3 regions of the Labilibaculum euxinicum genome follow, and region 1 is predicted to be linked to each of the others. Evidence: riboswitches for the same ligand, from Rfam matches in the RefSeq annotation. Region 1 holds a riboswitch; each other region holds the start of a gene.
The links. A riboswitch is a leader RNA that binds a small molecule or an ion and turns the genes downstream of it on or off. The one in region 1 is predicted to bind cobalamin.
Positions count from the first base shown of each region.

Region 2: it holds a riboswitch for cobalamin, as region 1 does, so the genes downstream of both, ACY0M5_RS13110 (ribonucleoside triphosphate reductase) here and ACY0M5_RS10535 (TonB-dependent receptor plug domain-containing protein) in region 1, are expected to answer to the same signal.
Region 3: it holds a riboswitch for cobalamin, as region 1 does, so the genes downstream of both, ACY0M5_RS13075 (TonB-dependent receptor) here and ACY0M5_RS10535 (TonB-dependent receptor plug domain-containing protein) in region 1, are expected to answer to the same signal.

Region 1 covers NZ_OY782756.1:2,616,432-2,622,082, forward strand. Annotated here, with positions in the region: gene ACY0M5_RS10525 (ABC transporter ATP-binding protein) at 1-975, shown strand, start outside; gene ACY0M5_RS10530 (ABC transporter substrate-binding protein) at 1,002-2,168, shown strand; cobalamin riboswitch at 2,265-2,471, shown strand; gene ACY0M5_RS10535 (TonB-dependent receptor plug domain-containing protein) at 2,637-4,760, shown strand; gene ACY0M5_RS10540 (DUF5074 domain-containing protein) at 4,779-5,651, shown strand, end outside.
Region 2 covers NZ_OY782756.1:3,300,010-3,305,660, forward strand. Annotated here, with positions in the region: gene ACY0M5_RS13105 (anaerobic ribonucleoside-triphosphate reductase activating protein) at 1-618, opposite strand, end outside; gene ACY0M5_RS13110 (ribonucleoside triphosphate reductase) at 648-2,801, opposite strand; cobalamin riboswitch at 2,908-3,091, opposite strand; gene ACY0M5_RS13115 (PepSY-associated TM helix domain-containing protein) at 3,359-3,913, opposite strand; gene ACY0M5_RS13120 (hypothetical protein) at 3,897-4,424, opposite strand; gene ACY0M5_RS13125 (DUF4857 domain-containing protein) at 4,436-5,651, opposite strand, start outside.
Region 3 covers NZ_OY782756.1:3,287,006-3,292,656, forward strand. Annotated here, with positions in the region: gene ACY0M5_RS13070 (PepSY domain-containing protein) at 1-852, opposite strand, end outside; gene ACY0M5_RS13075 (TonB-dependent receptor) at 952-3,180, opposite strand; cobalamin riboswitch at 3,316-3,528, opposite strand; gene ACY0M5_RS13080 (TonB-dependent receptor domain-containing protein) at 3,739-5,651, opposite strand, start outside.

The sequences.
Region 1 (5,651 bases):
TACAAGCAAGGGAAAAAGGAACAGCTATGCTTGCTTTCAGATATTAACCTGACAATCAGGCGGGGCGAGATGGTCTGTCTTTTAGGACCAAACGGAGCAGGTAAATCAACTCTTATGCGAACCATTGCCGGTATTCAATCGCCTTTGGCAGGATATACATTGGTAGAAGGAATTCCTATTCGTGATCGTAATTTTAAAGAGATTGCCCAATTGCTAAGCATCGTTTTAACTGAGCGAATTAATGTGGGAAACCTGACCGTTTACCATATCGTTTCTTTGGGTCGACATCCTTATACTTCATGGATGGGACGTTTATCGGAAGAGGATAACGATAAAATTAAATGGGCATTGGAACAAGTTGGTTTATTGCATTATGCCGATCATTTCATCAATCAGTTGAGTGATGGAGAACGGCAACGTGTGATGATCGCCAAGGCTTTGGCGCAGGATACTCCGTTAATCATGCTCGATGAACCTACTGCGCATTTGGATTTACCAAACCGTGTTGACATCATGCGGTTATTGCATCGTTTGGCTCGTGAAACCAATAAGGCAATTTTACTTTCTACCCACGAATTGGATTTAGCACTTCAGGCTGCAGATGTTATTTGGCTGATGGCACTGGGGCAGACGATTAAAGTTGGTGCTCCTGAGGATTTGGTTTTGAATGGCAGCATTGAGGAAACTTTCCATAATAAATCCTTCATTTTTGATCGGAAAACAGGAAATTTTATTATGAATTACCAAAAGAAGCAAATCATTCAGCTGTTGGGTAACGATGTAATGGGATTCTGGACGCAAAGGGCATTGTCCCGCGAGGGATATCAGGTTACCTGCGAAGAAGTTGGAAATTGTTCCGTGAAGTTAATTGAAGATTCTATGGAGTGGGAGATTCATAATAATGGGGAAACACGTAAATGTCAAAGTATACAGGACTTACTAGCTTATCTTAGAACTTCTTTTTCTGTAGATTAACTCAAGATCATAAAATAAAAAGTGAAATGATACAAAGATTAGCTCTTGTACTGTGTATGTCATGTTTGTATGCTTGTAATCCAAGTAAAACAAGACTGAAAAATGTTGTGTCAGATGTTGAAATTAACAATGGTTATGAGTTTACCAGTTCGATATTGTATGCAAAAGGATTTACAATTGAAAAAAAAGAGAATTATAAAAAAATAAGTGTTTATAATCCTTGGAAAGAGAATGCTGTTTTGCGGGAATATGCTTTAATTCCTAGAAATGAAAGCATTCCTGATAATCTTCCTGATAATCTTATAGTAGTTAAGGTACCCGTAAATTCTGTGTGCACATTTTCTAATACACATATCGGTTCGATTGTTACGCTTGGTTTGGAGGATAAGTTGTTAGGGATGACACGAGCAGAGAAAGTTTATAATAAAAGTATCTCGGAAAAAGTAACGAGTGGCGAAATTTCAAATTTAGGCGGAGCACACAATAAGAATATAGATTTTGAGAAAATGATTGATCTGGCGCCGGAATTAGTTATTTTATCTGCCTTAAATGGGATGAAAGCGGACGAAGGTCAAATGGAAGAGCTTGGCTTTAAATTGGCATATTCCTTGAATTGGATGGAAGAAACCCCATTGGGAAGAGCTGAATGGTTGAAATTCACAGCTGCTTTTTTTAACAAAGAAAAGATGGCAGACTCTTTATTTAAGCAGATTGAAATAAACTATAAACAACTTAAGGCTAAAGTGGTAAGTCTTAAAGCTAAACCAAATGTTTTGTTGGGATGGAGTTATAAGGGAATATGGTATGTTCCCGGAGGAAAGAATTATATGGTAAGCTATTTGAGGGATGCAGGAGCTAATTATTTTCTTTTTGATGATGAAACAAGAGGGAACATTCCAATGAGTGTAGAATCCGTTTTGGATCAATGCAGTCAAGCTGATATATGGATTTATCCCGGAACCACTAAAAGTTTAGCTGATATTGAAAATAACGGCGAAATATTTACACAATTTGCGGCCTATCAAAATAAAGAAATCTACAATATCTACAAAAGATCAAATTCTAATGGAGGGAGTGACTGGTGGGAGACCGGCAGTCTTAGACCGGATCTTGTGTTAAAGGATTTTATAAAGGTGCTGCATCCTGATTTATTAGCTCAGGACACAACATATTATATTAATAAGCTGAATTGATATAATGAACAGTAATATATTGCCTTCATTTTCAGAGAGGATCAAATAAAGTTTCTTTTATTTCTGTAGAAATTATTTTGTGCAATAAAAAAAATCATACATTTGCGTCGCATTTGGTATTTTGTTCCTCATTATTCAGGAATGAAATGAAAAGGGAATTCGGTGAAAATCCGAGACTATACCCGTAGCTGTAAGTTCTAAAAAGAGCTTTTTGAAAGTCCTATGCCACTGTTCCGATTTTGGAATGGGAAGGCCTCAAAAAGTAGAACAAGTCAGAAGACCTGCCTTTGCAATCAATTTTAAGTCATTGCTTTCGGGAAAAAGAGCAAGTGAACGAAAACTTTATCGAACATTGATACAAGGATTGATTTGCCATAACCGGTCCTCCATGTCATGTTGCGAAATTTTCTTTTAGCTCCCTGTCTGCATTGCATTGGTTAAACTTATTTTCATTTATTCTTAAAAAACATGAAAAGAACATTTTTAACGGCTTTTGCATTGCTGTCACTATTAAATTCTGCAGTAAAAGCTGATGAGATTCCAAATCCTGCCAAAGATACAACGGCAGTGAAACACCTGAATTTATCAGAAGTTAAGATTAACGCATCACGTGTAAATGCAAAAATGAAGGATCTTCCTCAAAAGGTTGAGGTGGTTACAAGAAGAATGATTGAAGCGACTCCTGCAGTTGATATGGGTGAGTTGTTAAAGAAGACTGCAGGTGTTGATATTATTCAATATCCAGGAATTTCTTCAGCTGTTAGTATGAGAGGTTTTGCACCATCTACATCAAATAAATACAATGTGATTTTAATTGATGGCAAACCTGCAGGAACTACCAATATTGCAACAATAGATATGTCGAATGTAGAGCGGGTTGAAATTTTAAAAGGCCCTTTTTCAGCACAATATGGCTCTTCGGCTATGGCCGGAGTAATCAATATTGTTACCAAAGAGAGTACGCAAAGTATTACCGGAAATGCAAGTGTTTCTTACGGAAGCTTCGAAACATATACAGGTAGTTTAAATGCCGGTGGTGCTTTATCTGAATCTATGGATTTTGATGTGAGCTGCAATTACCAAAAACAAGGAAAGGATTATAAAATTGGGAAAAATAATATCTATGATAAGGATTATGCAGAAACCATATTAGATCCAACTACCTACGGTGAGAAAATGGAGCACTCGCAATTCGAAAGACAGAATGCAAGTGCACGTTTAGGTTTTATTTTAGATGAGAACTGGAAAATCAATATACATCAGTCGGTGTTTATTGCCAATGATGTTGAAACACCAGGTTCTTTTTGGCATGTGAATGGTATGAATTCAAAAGATATGAATAAGTATACAACAAGTGCGGATGTACTGGGAAAAATAGGAAATCATAAGCTTAGTTTATCACCTTTTCATACAAAAGAAGAATCAACTACGTTCAATTCTAAATATGGAGATACAGAAAATATTCATAAAAATTACGGTTTCATTCTTGAGGATGCTTTTAAAGTAGGAGAGCACTCTTTTGCTTTTGGTATTGATAATAAAAATGATGTTTCCGAAAGTAATAAATGGAATACTTTGGGTGATATTACAGCCCCTTCTACTCCAAAATATAAAAATGTATCGACTGGTATTTTTGGTCAGGTAAATACAAATACTTTAGATGGAAAATTGAATATTGCTATAGGAGCGAGATATGATTTGGTGAAATTGAAATTGGAAGCAGACGATTTATTAGGAAATGAAGCAAGTTCAGAGGAATACAACGTGTTTACGCAAAATGTGGGGGTAAAATATGAATTTCTTGAAGGATTAGCGGTTCATTCAAGTTGGGGAAATGCATTTTATGCTCCTGATGCTTTTCAAAAGGCAGGAATGTATACCACTGCATATGGAACCACAAAGGGAAATCCAAATTTGAAGGATGAGCAAAGTAATACTTTTGATGTTGGATTTGAATATAAGAATTTTGGGAAAGGATTTAATTTCGATTTTACTTATTTTAAAACACATCATAATAACATGATCGTTAGTTATTCTGTTGACCCGGATGGCACAGCCTACAATGGTGATGAGTATAAAACATACAAAAATGCCAATTTTGCCGATATGGATGGAATTGAAATTGAATCATCATTTGATTTTGGCGCATTGGCAGACTACAATTATTCCTTGAAACTATATGCAAATTATACTCATATCATTGATGCGATAGTAACTCAGCGAGTGAAACAAACTGATGGAACTTATAAAAATGAAGAAAGTCAGATGAGATATGTTCGCGATAATAATGCCAATTTCGGTATCGAATTCGATAATTTGAATGGGTTTTCTACTCGTTTAAATGCGCGATATATTGGTCATAGATATGAAGATAATTGGTATACATATTATCCAATTCGTACTAATGTTACTGAAAAAGTTCTTCGTCACCCGGTTTCAATGGTATTTGATTATTCAGCAAGCTATACAATTAAAGAAAAATATACCATTGGTTTGTCGGTATCTAACTTATTGGATGAAAACTATACCGAAAAAGATGGATACAATATGCCGGGTAGGGCAATAACTGCTAAGTTCGGTTATCAATTTTAATAAAATAAACAGATCGAAATGAAAAAATATTTATTTATATCAAGCTTAATTATATCTTTTTTACTTCTTGGATGTTCAGACGATGATAATTTAACAGCTCCTCTTCTTGCTGATGAGAATACCAAACATGAAATGGATTTAGGGGGAACGGTTACTTTGCAACCTAAAATTGAGAATGCAGAGAATGGTTCTATTGAATGGTTTAAGAATGGAAAGTTGGTTTCAATAGAAAACAGCTATACTTATAAAGGAGAAAACGCAGGTGTTGATACCTTAAAATTAGTTGTGGAAAATGGAGCTGGAAAAGAGTCTCTAACGTATATAATGCAGGTTTTTGGGGAGTATTCAGAAGGGGTTTTTATTATTGGAATGTCATCAGAATCAAATAATGGTACGCTTGGATTTTTAAATGAAGAAGGCTTTCAGTCTAATGTTTTTCAGGGAATTAATCCGGGTAAAGTTTTAGGTAATAATCTGTTAAGTGGGAGATTCTGCGATGGTCAAATTTATTTGGTTTCACAAGTAGCTCCATATGTTTCTGTTGTTAATGCTCAAACAATGAAAATAAACGATGAGATACTTACTTCTGAAGCTTCTTCTCCAGGTTATATTGATGTTGCAGGCAATAATGGATATGTTGTGAATACTGCTAATGATGCAAGAACTTTACATCCATTAAATAAGGGATCTATTGGTAATGCTATTGAAGGTATTTCGGATATTCCGGGAGTTAAATCATCAATTTTAGCTTTAAAGGAAAAACTACTTGTTGCTTCGGGAAGTGACTTGAAAACAGTAAATTTTGACAATGATGAGGTTAAAACAATCGCCAGTTACAATGAAAAAATATCAGGTATTGTAGTAGATAATAACGGTAATATATGGGTAGGT
Region 2 (5,651 bases), 680 kb from region 1:
AGATAAATCCAATACTTTTACGGGTGAAAACGACTGTAAAGTGTATTTGTAATCTCCTTTAAGCACTTCGCACATTTTACGAATATCGGCTTCGGAATGACACTCACGAATTAGTGTTGTTCTAAACTCAACATCAATCGGCGAATCTTTGAGAATAGCAATCGACTTTTTCACATTCATCAGTTGAATTTCTGTAAACTGATTTCCAACAATTCCTTTATATGCAGATAATTCAGGCACAGTCTTCAAATCCATTGCCACATAATCAATCAGATTCTGCTGCATCAGGATTCTTAAAAGCTTGGGATTGGTTCCATTCGTATCTAATTTTACAAATAGTCCCAATTCCTTCACTTTACGTATAAATGCGACCAAATCTGACTGAACAGTTGGTTCACCTCCGGTAATAACAAGGGCATCAATAAATCCCTTCGCTTTTTTTAAATAATTCAACACCTCAGTTTCACCAACTGAATCTCCCATGGGGTGATATTTCGAAATCAGCTCCCAATTGTGACAAAACCTACATGCCATATTACAAGCTTGAGTGAAAATCACCGAAGATACCTTTCCAGGATAATCAATTAAGCTGTTCTTTATAAATCCTGATATTTGCATTGAAATAAATTAAGATGGTGAAAAATCAGCTAGCAAACGACCTGTTCTTCTTCCTCAACATGAGCCTTTTTGTCAAATAATTTTCTCTCTTTAAATTCCTGTCTCTTACCATCATTCCACTGATGTATAGGACGCAGATAACCAACAATTCTTGAGAACACTTCACATTCCGTCCGTTGACCGGAATTAGCACATTTAGGACACAATTCATGTTCTCCGTAAATGTATCCGTGCTCGTGGCAAATACTAAATGTAGGTGATAAGGTAATATATGGGAGATGATAATTATTGGTTATTTTTTGCAACAACAACTTTACGGCATCAACAGAAAGCTGTTTTTCTCCAATAAATGTATGAAACACAGTTCCTCCGGTATATTGCGTCTGCAACTTGTCCTGCAATGTTAAAGCTTCGAATAAATCATCGGTATATGCAACCGGAAGCTGCGAAGAGTTGGTATAATAAGGTGCTGCTCCGTTTCGGAAGTTTTCCTGATTGGCAACAATTATATCATCGTAAGTTTTGGTGTCAAGCTGAGCCAAACGATAGGTTGTTCCTTCGGCCGGAGTCGCTTCCAAATTATAGATGTTACCAGTTTCCTCTTGAAAACTAACCAGTTTTTGCTTCATAAAATCAAAAATCCGAAGTGCAAAAGCATTTCCTTCTTCCGAGACCAAATCACTTCCAATAAAATTCAGGCAACACTCATTCATTCCAACAATACCTATTGTTGAAAAATGATTTTGCCAAAATTTGCCATTCCTGTTTTTCAAATGACGCAAATAAAATTTTGAATAAGGGAACAATCCTTTTTCCGTTAAATTTTCAATCATTTTTCGTTTGATCTCCAGACTATTTTTCGCCAAATTCATCAGATGCTCCAACCGCTTAAAGAATTCAGCTTCGTTACTTGCTTCGTAGCCCAAACGAGGTAAATTTACAGTTACCACTCCAACCGAACCGGTTAACGGATTTGCACCAAACAGACCTCCTCCACGTCGTGCCAGTTCACGTTTATCCAAACGCAGCCTGCAACACATACTTCGCACATCATCAGGCGACAAATCAGAATTTACAAAATTAGAAAAGTACGGAATTCCATATTTAGCAGTAATTCTCCAAATGTTTTCATACGCTGGTTTATCCCATTCAAAATCGGATGTGATATTATAAGTTGGTATTGGGAAAGAAAAAACACTTCCATTGGCATCTCCTTCTTCAATCACCTGTGCAAAAATTTTATTAAAAAGATCCATCTCAACCTGAAAATCCCCGTAAACTTCGTTCATCAATTTGCCGCCAATAATTACCGGCTGATCACTCATAAATTTTGGAACATTTAAATCCATGGTCACATTGGTAAATGGTGTTTGGAAACCTACCCGGGTAGGAACATTCATATTATAAAGAAATTCCTGAAGAGCCTGTTTAATCTGATTTTCATCCAATTGATCGTACCTTATGAAGGGAGCCAATAAGGTATCGAAATTCGAAAATGCCTGGGCTCCGGCGGCTTCTCCCTGCATGGTATAAAAGAAATTGACCACTTGTCCGAGAATGGTACGAAAATGTTTGGCCGGCCGGCTAACCAATTTGCCCGATGCGCCTTTAAAACCTGTTAATAAAAGATCTTCCAGATCCCACCCTACACAATACACACTTAAGAATCCAAGGTCGTGAATGTGAAACGCTCCTTTCTTGTGAGCATCTCCAATTTCCTGCGGGTAAATCTTATTCAGCCAATATTGTGAACTTACAATGGTCGAAATATGTTGATTCAATCCCTGCAGAGAATATGACGAATTCGCGCTTTCTTTTATTCTCCAGTCCTGAAGATTCAAATAATCGTCAACCAAGTTTAAATTGGAAAATAATTCCTTGGTGTCGCGAGCCAACTCATGTTGTTTCCGGTATAAAATAAATGCCTTCGCAACTTCAAACAAGTCATATCTGAATAGTGTTTTCTCTACCAAATCCTGAATTTCTTCCACATTGGGAATTCCCGAAAAATCAATCTCTTTCATGATCTGACTGACACAAAATTCGATTAGTTCAACGCGCTCTTCACCTACTGCCTGAAATGCTTTATTGATTGCATTTTTAATTTTATCAGACTTGAATTTAACAACCTGACCATTTCTTTTCCGAATTTGAGATTCGGATACACTACCATTCATTTTCATTTTATTGTTTTTTGATTTTGAAAAAAATGATAGCTTCTGAGGAAAATATAGAATAGGAAGATACATCGAATAGTGTATCCTCATTCTCTGCCTTTCTCCCGAAAGCTACGAATAATCATTACAGGCAGGTCTTCTGGCTTGTCCTCTTTTGGTTTGCCTTCCCATTTTAGTTGAGATAAAACAGTGGCTTCAGAAACCAAAAATATGAGGACTTACAGCTGCGGGGACAGCTCACGAATTAAACGTGATTCCCTATTATTCCTTTCGGAACCTATAAATCAACACAATAGTAAGAAGAAAAAATATGATAATCAATCTGAGTTATTAACAGTTATTGGTCAATAAGCTATGAAAGAGGAAGAAACACGGTTCAATTCTTTTTCAGGAAAGAATATCCTCAATAAAGAAAACTTAGTAAATTGAATTTATCTACTACTATGCAAGAAAGTATTTGAGAATTCATCTTAAAAATGGGATTTAAAGCGAACCAATTTGTATCCTACTTTTTGAATTTACCTTAAAGAAAAACTTCAAATACGAATTTGTCTAAGTACAAACTAAGTGAAAAAATACAAAAGTACAGGTATAATAAAACCAATCATCATTAACCAAATGCCTCTTTTCTTAAATCCATTTTTCCCTTTCACCATAACAGCTCCGGAAATGGCAAAAAATATTAATACAATTGCGTAAATAATGGCTATTGATGAAAACCTTTTGCCTGAATTGTAGTGAATATCATTCACAAACTTATACACCGGCACCTTTTTATATGTTGTTAGTAAAACCTTACCGCTACTAGGGTAATACTCTCCCAACCCACCTTTAATATAGATATTATAAATTCCATTTGCCGGAATTACCTGTGTTAACTTTGGCAAGTCTTTAAAATGGTTTTGAAAGTATAACTTAAATTCCTTTGGACTTAAATTTGGTTTAGCTTTTTTCTCCAAAACTATTTCCTGATACGAAGGATCTTTCTCATTTTTTTTCAAGATTAATAAGACTCCCGACACAGCATAAATCAAGGTTAATCCTATAAATAAATAGCCAAGATCTCTATGCAGAGACCTTATGCTTTTATTCAACTTTTTACTATTCCACAATTTCATACGAAGTTCCGTTTACAAAATAAACTAAATAAAAATTTCTATTTGCCTTTTTCATCCATTCGCGCATTTGATTAATATTTGTCATTTCTGAGGCACAATGTTCTCCCCCTTCTTCGGCATCTTCTTTAGCCTTTACTTTTGCTTCCCAATCGTTAATAAACTTTTCAGATAAACGGTTCTCTTGAAGCGTTCCTTTAACCGCAATCGTAGAACCTGATAATTCCCGGTTAAAACCCTTGATATCTCCCGTAGCTTCAACTCTTAACGACAGTTTACCTGTTTCATCCAGTAATATCGCTCTACGACCCGAATGAGCACATACATGTTTTACCATTCCTTCAAAATAAACCTCTTTCCCTACATTCTGCTCTGCTGTTTCCATTATCTGAGCAATGGTTTTAGCGACATGTTCCTTCCCATTTTCTTTTTTTATTGCCTGTTTTTTATTGATTTGATTACACGAGACCAATACATTTAAAGCAACAAATGCTGTAAATATTAACTTTTTCATTTCTAAATTGTTTAACGATTAAATATAATGTTTGCGATAAAACCATAAATACCTGTAATTGCAATCCAAACCACTGAAAACAATTGTATTTTTTGTTTCCGATATCTCGTAATGAAAACAAATACCAATGTCAATAGTAAATTGGTTAGTAATACCCAATAAGATCCAAAATAAACCATAGGTTTGATGTATTTGGTATTGGCATTTGTAAATCCAACTGCGAATGGTAAAATAAATTTACTATAAGCAGATTCTGTAATATCCTGCTTAAATGTTACTTCATCAACCACCTGTTTTGTATCTGCATTAAGAGCTAAAACTGTTTTCCCTTTCGATGATATTACATTGACATTCCAGAACAAAGGATTTGCCATAATCAACAATTGATTTTTATTGATATCGAAAGCTGATGTTGGAATTTCCTGTAGTTTGTAAGCATCAGTTGTGATAATGTAGAGCCTTTTATTTGTATCAAATACAAAGGCATAAAAGCTTCTGTCGTCTGGTTCCATTGTTGCAATGTATTCCGGAACTACACCTGCAGGTAAAGAAACTTTCCTCAAAAAAGGCATTGCATTCACCATTTTTAAGTGGAAAATCTGATCGTCATTATCGATAATAAAATAGCCTTCATCGTAGGCTTTTCTGGTTGATGGATTACCCGCTGCCATTTTAGCAGGAAATCGAAAACCCCTTTTCTCAAAAATCTTATTAAAACATTGACTTTTTTCTTCATTTACCCGATTGGTTTCGGGATTGATAAACTCAATTTTAGAATTTAAACGAAAAACATCACCAGGCATTTCAATTCTAACTCGTCCCGACATGGACTCAAACAAAGTATAAAGACCTATGTGCGGCTTATTTTTATCAGTAGGATTTACTTTAAAAAAGAATTTCTTAGAATTCACTTCCCTTGGATTAATAAGCTTGCCATGAATACTTTTGGGCATTCTTCCGTCTGCCATTAATTGTCTGGAATAAAACATTGGTAGTATACTGTCGAATTCTAATTCAGAATACACTCTATTGGTATTCATGTTTTTGCGAATCAAACGTTCTTCCTTATCATCAAAATCGATGGTGCAGAAAGCTTTGTCAACAGAACTATAATAAGTAAATATATTTTTTGAAGCTATATCGGTAACCAGATGATAAGATTTAGGCAACAACCATGCTAATAGCAGGGTGCCTAAAATAACTATTAAATAATTTATTGAATATCTA
Region 3 (5,651 bases), 670 kb from region 1:
ATGTACCGGCACCAGGCTTTTGGGAATGTCTACAACAGAGAAAAAACCACTCAAAATAAACGTGAATACAAAAAAGCCAAACAGAAAACCTGTAATGTGATGCCACTTGTACCAAAACTTTTTATACGGACTAAATTCTGTCCACTGTGAATTTTTCTTTCGCTTCTTCAAACGAATAAAGCCTGCCACTAAACCCGTAATACTTACCAAAATACCCAGAAAAGAAATCCAGGCCACCACCTTCAACCAAAGTCCTTTTTGCAGACGCAGCGATTTAAAGTAAATCCAATGAGGAATGGCTCCCAATCGTGCGGCCCAACGGCTTTTTCTTGTTGTTTCCTGAATGATACTTCCTGTTTTTTCTGAAATATAAATCCGTGTATGATCCTTATCGTTTAAATAACACTTGTAGATAGGAAGTAAGGGATTGTAGTAGTCCCAAGGAATCCATTGATCTAATTCTTCAATCTTTTCAACTGATTGAAGCTTAGCACCCGTAAAATTCTCCGCTAAATTTACTGCCTCTTTCTTTGTTGTTTTTTCACTTTCGTTCAAAGAAACAGCATTGTATACTTTCTGCGATTTTCTTCCGGAATAAACTCTGTAAACCGGATTTCCATTCATTTTCTCTAATTCTACTTCGCCTGTAAAACTCTCCGAAGGAGCTTGAATGGAATCAAAATCAGACTTCGTTAAAAAAGACAAATGCAGAAACCTTTCCTCTTTTGAAGCATGAGGAAAACCTGCGAAAATCAGGACAAAACCTGATAAAAACCAAATCACAAACATCAGGCTGAGTACACTTCCCGATAGATTGTGAATTTGGAGGATAATATTTTTAAATCTGCTCATGATAGGGTATCAAAATTGGCAAAGAGCAAATCCCCTGATCAGGAATTTCTAATTTTTAAACAGTTCAGGGAATTTGCCTTATGCAGATAAATGTGTATTCTATTTTGCAAACTTGATGTTACAGCCAATAAATACGGTTCGTCCCGGATTTAATGTACCATGATGAGATCCGTACGGACTGTCATCTACGTAGTCGAAAATATTATCAACTCCGGCAGTTATTTCAAGAGATGTTCCTGCACTTGTAAAACGATGTGAGGTTGTCAGTTTCCATAAATTATACCCGTCGGCATTTTTTTCACCTTCATAAAATTTCTCATCCTGAATTCTGCCAATCAAGCTTACATTTAAGGCATAATCTTTCCAGTTTCTGTCATACAGCAAACGGAAATTGGCATAATTTTGAGCTGCATTCTCCAAACGAATGTCATCTGTCTCATTCATGGCATCTACATAGGAGTATCCTCCGCCAAGGGTAAAGCCTCCGCCAACTTTCACATTAAAAAGAAAATCGATTCCTTGTGATTTTGTTTCTCCAATGTTGTAATGCTGACGTGTTTTTTTAATTCCATCGGCTTTATCTGCAGCACTCGTTTCAACTGTTTGGTAAGCAATCATATCATCAATACTATTTTGATAGGCCGATAAACTAAGCGATAATTTGGAAACAATGTATTCTGCCGAAAAAGAATAATAATCCGATTTTTGCGCATCAAGATCGGTATTTCCCAAGTAGAGATTCCCTGCTTTTTCGTAATGATAATACAACTCTTTTAATGTTGGAGCCTTAAAACCTTTTGCATAAGTGGCTCTAAAATTAAAATTGTTGAATTTGTAAAGTGTGGATAATTTTGGCGTAAAATCATTCCCAAATTCTTTGTGCTTTACGTAACGAACACCAGCTACCAAAGAGAGGTTCTTAATTAGTTTGATCTCATCCTGAGCAAATGCAGAAAGGGTATAAGCATCTTCTTTGGCATTTACCAACCTACCTTCCGATTTCAGGCTTTCGTTTACGTATTCTCCTCCCAATGTAAATTGATGTGCCTTTTTTAGACTAAAAACATATTTTAGATTTACATCTTCGCGTTTTTGATCCGTATTAAGAACTTTTTCTCTTATTGAATGAAGGGTTTTCCCTGATTTTGAAGATATGTCATTCTGATTGTATTTGTAATAGTATTTAAATTGATCAGAATTAAAATCTAAAGTGATGTAGTCCTTCTTATTAATTAGGTATTTGGCTCCTGCCGAATAAGAAAAATCGTTGTAGTAATAACCATATTTTTTTACTGTTATTGGCTGCAGTACATCTTTCTCGTATTTCGATCCCATTGCATATACGCTTAATTTATTGGTTGCGGCAAAATCAAAGCGCTGACTGATGGTGTAATCTTCGAACGCATTCACTTGTTTAGCGTCTGTAACAACAAGTACATCATCCGATGGATCATCATTACCCATATCATCGTCAATTTCGAACTTGCTTAGCTGCCACCCGTCCGATTCCTTTCTGGAATAAGTTGTAAGAGATGAAAAACGCCCTAAATTCAAACCTACTTTATTGAAGTACTGCCTGTTTCCATGTTCGCTTAAACGGGAATTGCTTTCCGCGTAGATTTTTCGTTTCGATTTTTTGGTTATCACATTAATTACACCAGCAATGGCTTCCGATCCGTACAATGATGAAGATGCACCTTTAACCACTTCAATTCGTTCAATATCATCAGGATTAATGCGGTTGATGTCATTCTGACCTCCAACATCTCCGTATATTCTTTTTCCATCAACAAGTACCAAAATGTAATCGTTCCCCAAACCGTTTAGCTGCATAAAAGCTCCCATGCTGCCCGGAGTAAAATCAAATGATGGACTGATTCCAGTCATTAAATCATCAAACCCGGATGCGGAAACAGCCTTCACCATCTTGCTGCTGATTAGTTCGGTTTGAACAGGAGCACTTTTTAAATGATGCGGTGTACCGGTACCTGTAACAACCACTTCGCCCAATTCTCTCTCGGATTTATTCAACTGAAAATCAATAGTATTTGCTCCTTCCTTAATTTCGATGATTTCTTTTTTTCTTCCATATCCCGAATAGGAAACAACAATTTCGTACTCTCCCACCTTTAAGTTTCTAAACGAATAAAACCCAACGCTGTTGGTCGCTGCTCCAATGGTTGTTCCATGAAAATAAACATTGGCACCAATTAAAGGATTTGTCCCGTCCTTTTCTGTAACTGCTCCGGACAATGTCCCCACCTGAGCAACTAAACTCTGACTTACCAATATAAAAAGGCCAATCAAAATGTAATTTTTAAACTGCATGATCGTTTTGTTTTTTAAATTTTAAAACATCACATCTTGCTGCCAAATGTTTACACAAACAAAGAAATTGGAATAATAAATACTGAACACGCGCGTAAGTTCAATACATATACTTCGATTCCCGGAAGCAAAATGTTCTTTAGTTACGACTTGGCAGGTCTCCTGACTTATCTCAGTTTTTACAGCCTTCCCCCCATTTCTGAGAGTGGCTTGCGGTGTAAAAACCATATTTTGCACATGACAAAATGAGATTTACAGTAGCGGGTACTGTTCCGGATTCTCACCGGATTCCCTTTTCATTCCCTCAGACGATAGCCTGAGCAGAACACCAAAATCGATACAAATGTATTATATATATTTTTAACAACGGTCTAAACAGCTCTTCTAATAAATGTTTTTAAGCACATATTGTAATAACACATTATTTGAATAGCAGTGCCGTGAAAATTTTGCCTGAAAATCTGTTTCTTTCTAACCTACCCTCTTTGGCAAATTCTTATGTTTTTTTAAGGAGCTGTTGAAGTATATATTAAACATACTTTAACAGCCTCACTATTACTACAACTTAAATCCAACTGTAAGCATAACATTCCGTTCTTGTCCAGGAATGTACTGATTAGAATAAACCGAACTTGAATAATATTTTCTATTTAAAACATTATTGATTTTCAAATGCAGATAAGTTCTGTCTAATCCATAACCCAATACAGTATTAAACAGCCAATATTCAGGTAAACTATACTCATTAGACGAATTGGTATATAACTTATCAGTATAGTCAATACCAGCACCTACACTACAATTTTTTAACGCTCCTTTAAGCACCTGATAATGTGCCCATACAAACACATGGTTTTTAGGATTGTTCCGAATGCAATTCCCCTGTTTTGAGTCATGATATGCATTCGCTGAATACTTCCTGTATTTTGCCGTATTATAAGCATAACCTGCTTTTATACTTATCGAATTTACTGGTTTAAAAGTAGTTTCAACATCAAATCCTTTGGAATCAACAACGCCGATTTGTCCGTAAATTTTATTTCCCTCATCGGTTTTTCCAAGGTATTCTACAATGTTGTTCTTTTTAATGTAGTAGGCACTGGCATTTACAAACAGTTTCGAATTATAATTGTATTTCACACCTAACTCGGCTTGATAACCATTTTCGGGCTCGTATACTTCTTTACCATCATTTGGATAAAATTGATTCCCATCTTTATTTAAATACACATAGCTCTCATCGTAAACAGAACGTTTTGGTTTAAAGAAACTTGAATAAGATGCATACAATGCCAATGGCTCAATAGGTTCATAAACCACTCCGGCCCGATATGAAAAAGATTTATTTACAATCTCATTTTCTTTTGATTTGGATGTAATATTTCTTCCATTACTTACTATTCCAGACTGATACCTCATGTTAAAATAATCGAAACGCATCCCCAGCATGAATTTAAACTGTTTTGAAATCTCAATTAAATCCTGTGCATACAAAGCATTCACCATTTCGTGATAAATACTTGCACCTGAAAACTTTGTTGTTAAACCTCCTTGATTTAGTACAGGGTTACGAACAGCAATTTTTGCAAACAAACCTGCTCCTGCTACATCTCCTCCGTCAAAATCATACCCTTTGTAAGAAATTCGATCGATATACATAAAAAAACAGCCCATTGTAAGATTGTGCTGTAACAAACCTGTTTTTATCTGAGTTGAATAATACAAATCATTTTGAAAAGTTTTTGTATGATGAGAAAATCGTAAAGGATAAGTACGTTGCAAAGTATCTAAACTAATATGTATTTTTTCTCCTCCTTGTAAAAAATAGGTATCGTATATTGGATTTTCCGAATGCAAATAACTCAGCTCTTCTGTTGAAAAATAATCAATCAAATCGTCAGAATAGGAAGCTTGCATTTTCAATTTGGAATTTCCGGAGGTTTTCCGGGTGTATTTTATTGATGCGTTAACATTTTCATGATCCAAAAAATCAGCAGGATCGTTATAACGTTGTTTACGGTCGAAAGAAGTTGGTAAATCACCTTTTTTGTACAATAATTTGCCTTCTTTCGTATAAATATCATTTGTTACAGCTGGTAATCCTGTTTCGGTTCCGTAAAAATCGTCATTTACTCCCACCCTAAGTTCAAACTGATTTTTGTCATCCAAATCATAATTCAAAGCAAGGTAAGCATTGGATGTTTTATCACCTGCGTTTCGCCATCCCTTCTGATCGGACAATGCGGCATCAAAGCGATAGCTCAGCTTATTACTAATTCGGTTTCCGACACCAACATTAACTCTTTTGCTTTCCCAACTTCCGTAACTTGTCGAAAAATTAGCCCGTAAATCTTTCGACGGTTGCTTACGAACAATGTTAATGATACCTCCAACTGCTGAGTGCCCGTAAAGCACTGATGCCGGGCCCTTTAAGAATTCGATTCGTTCTACTGCTGCCAAAGATGTTACAG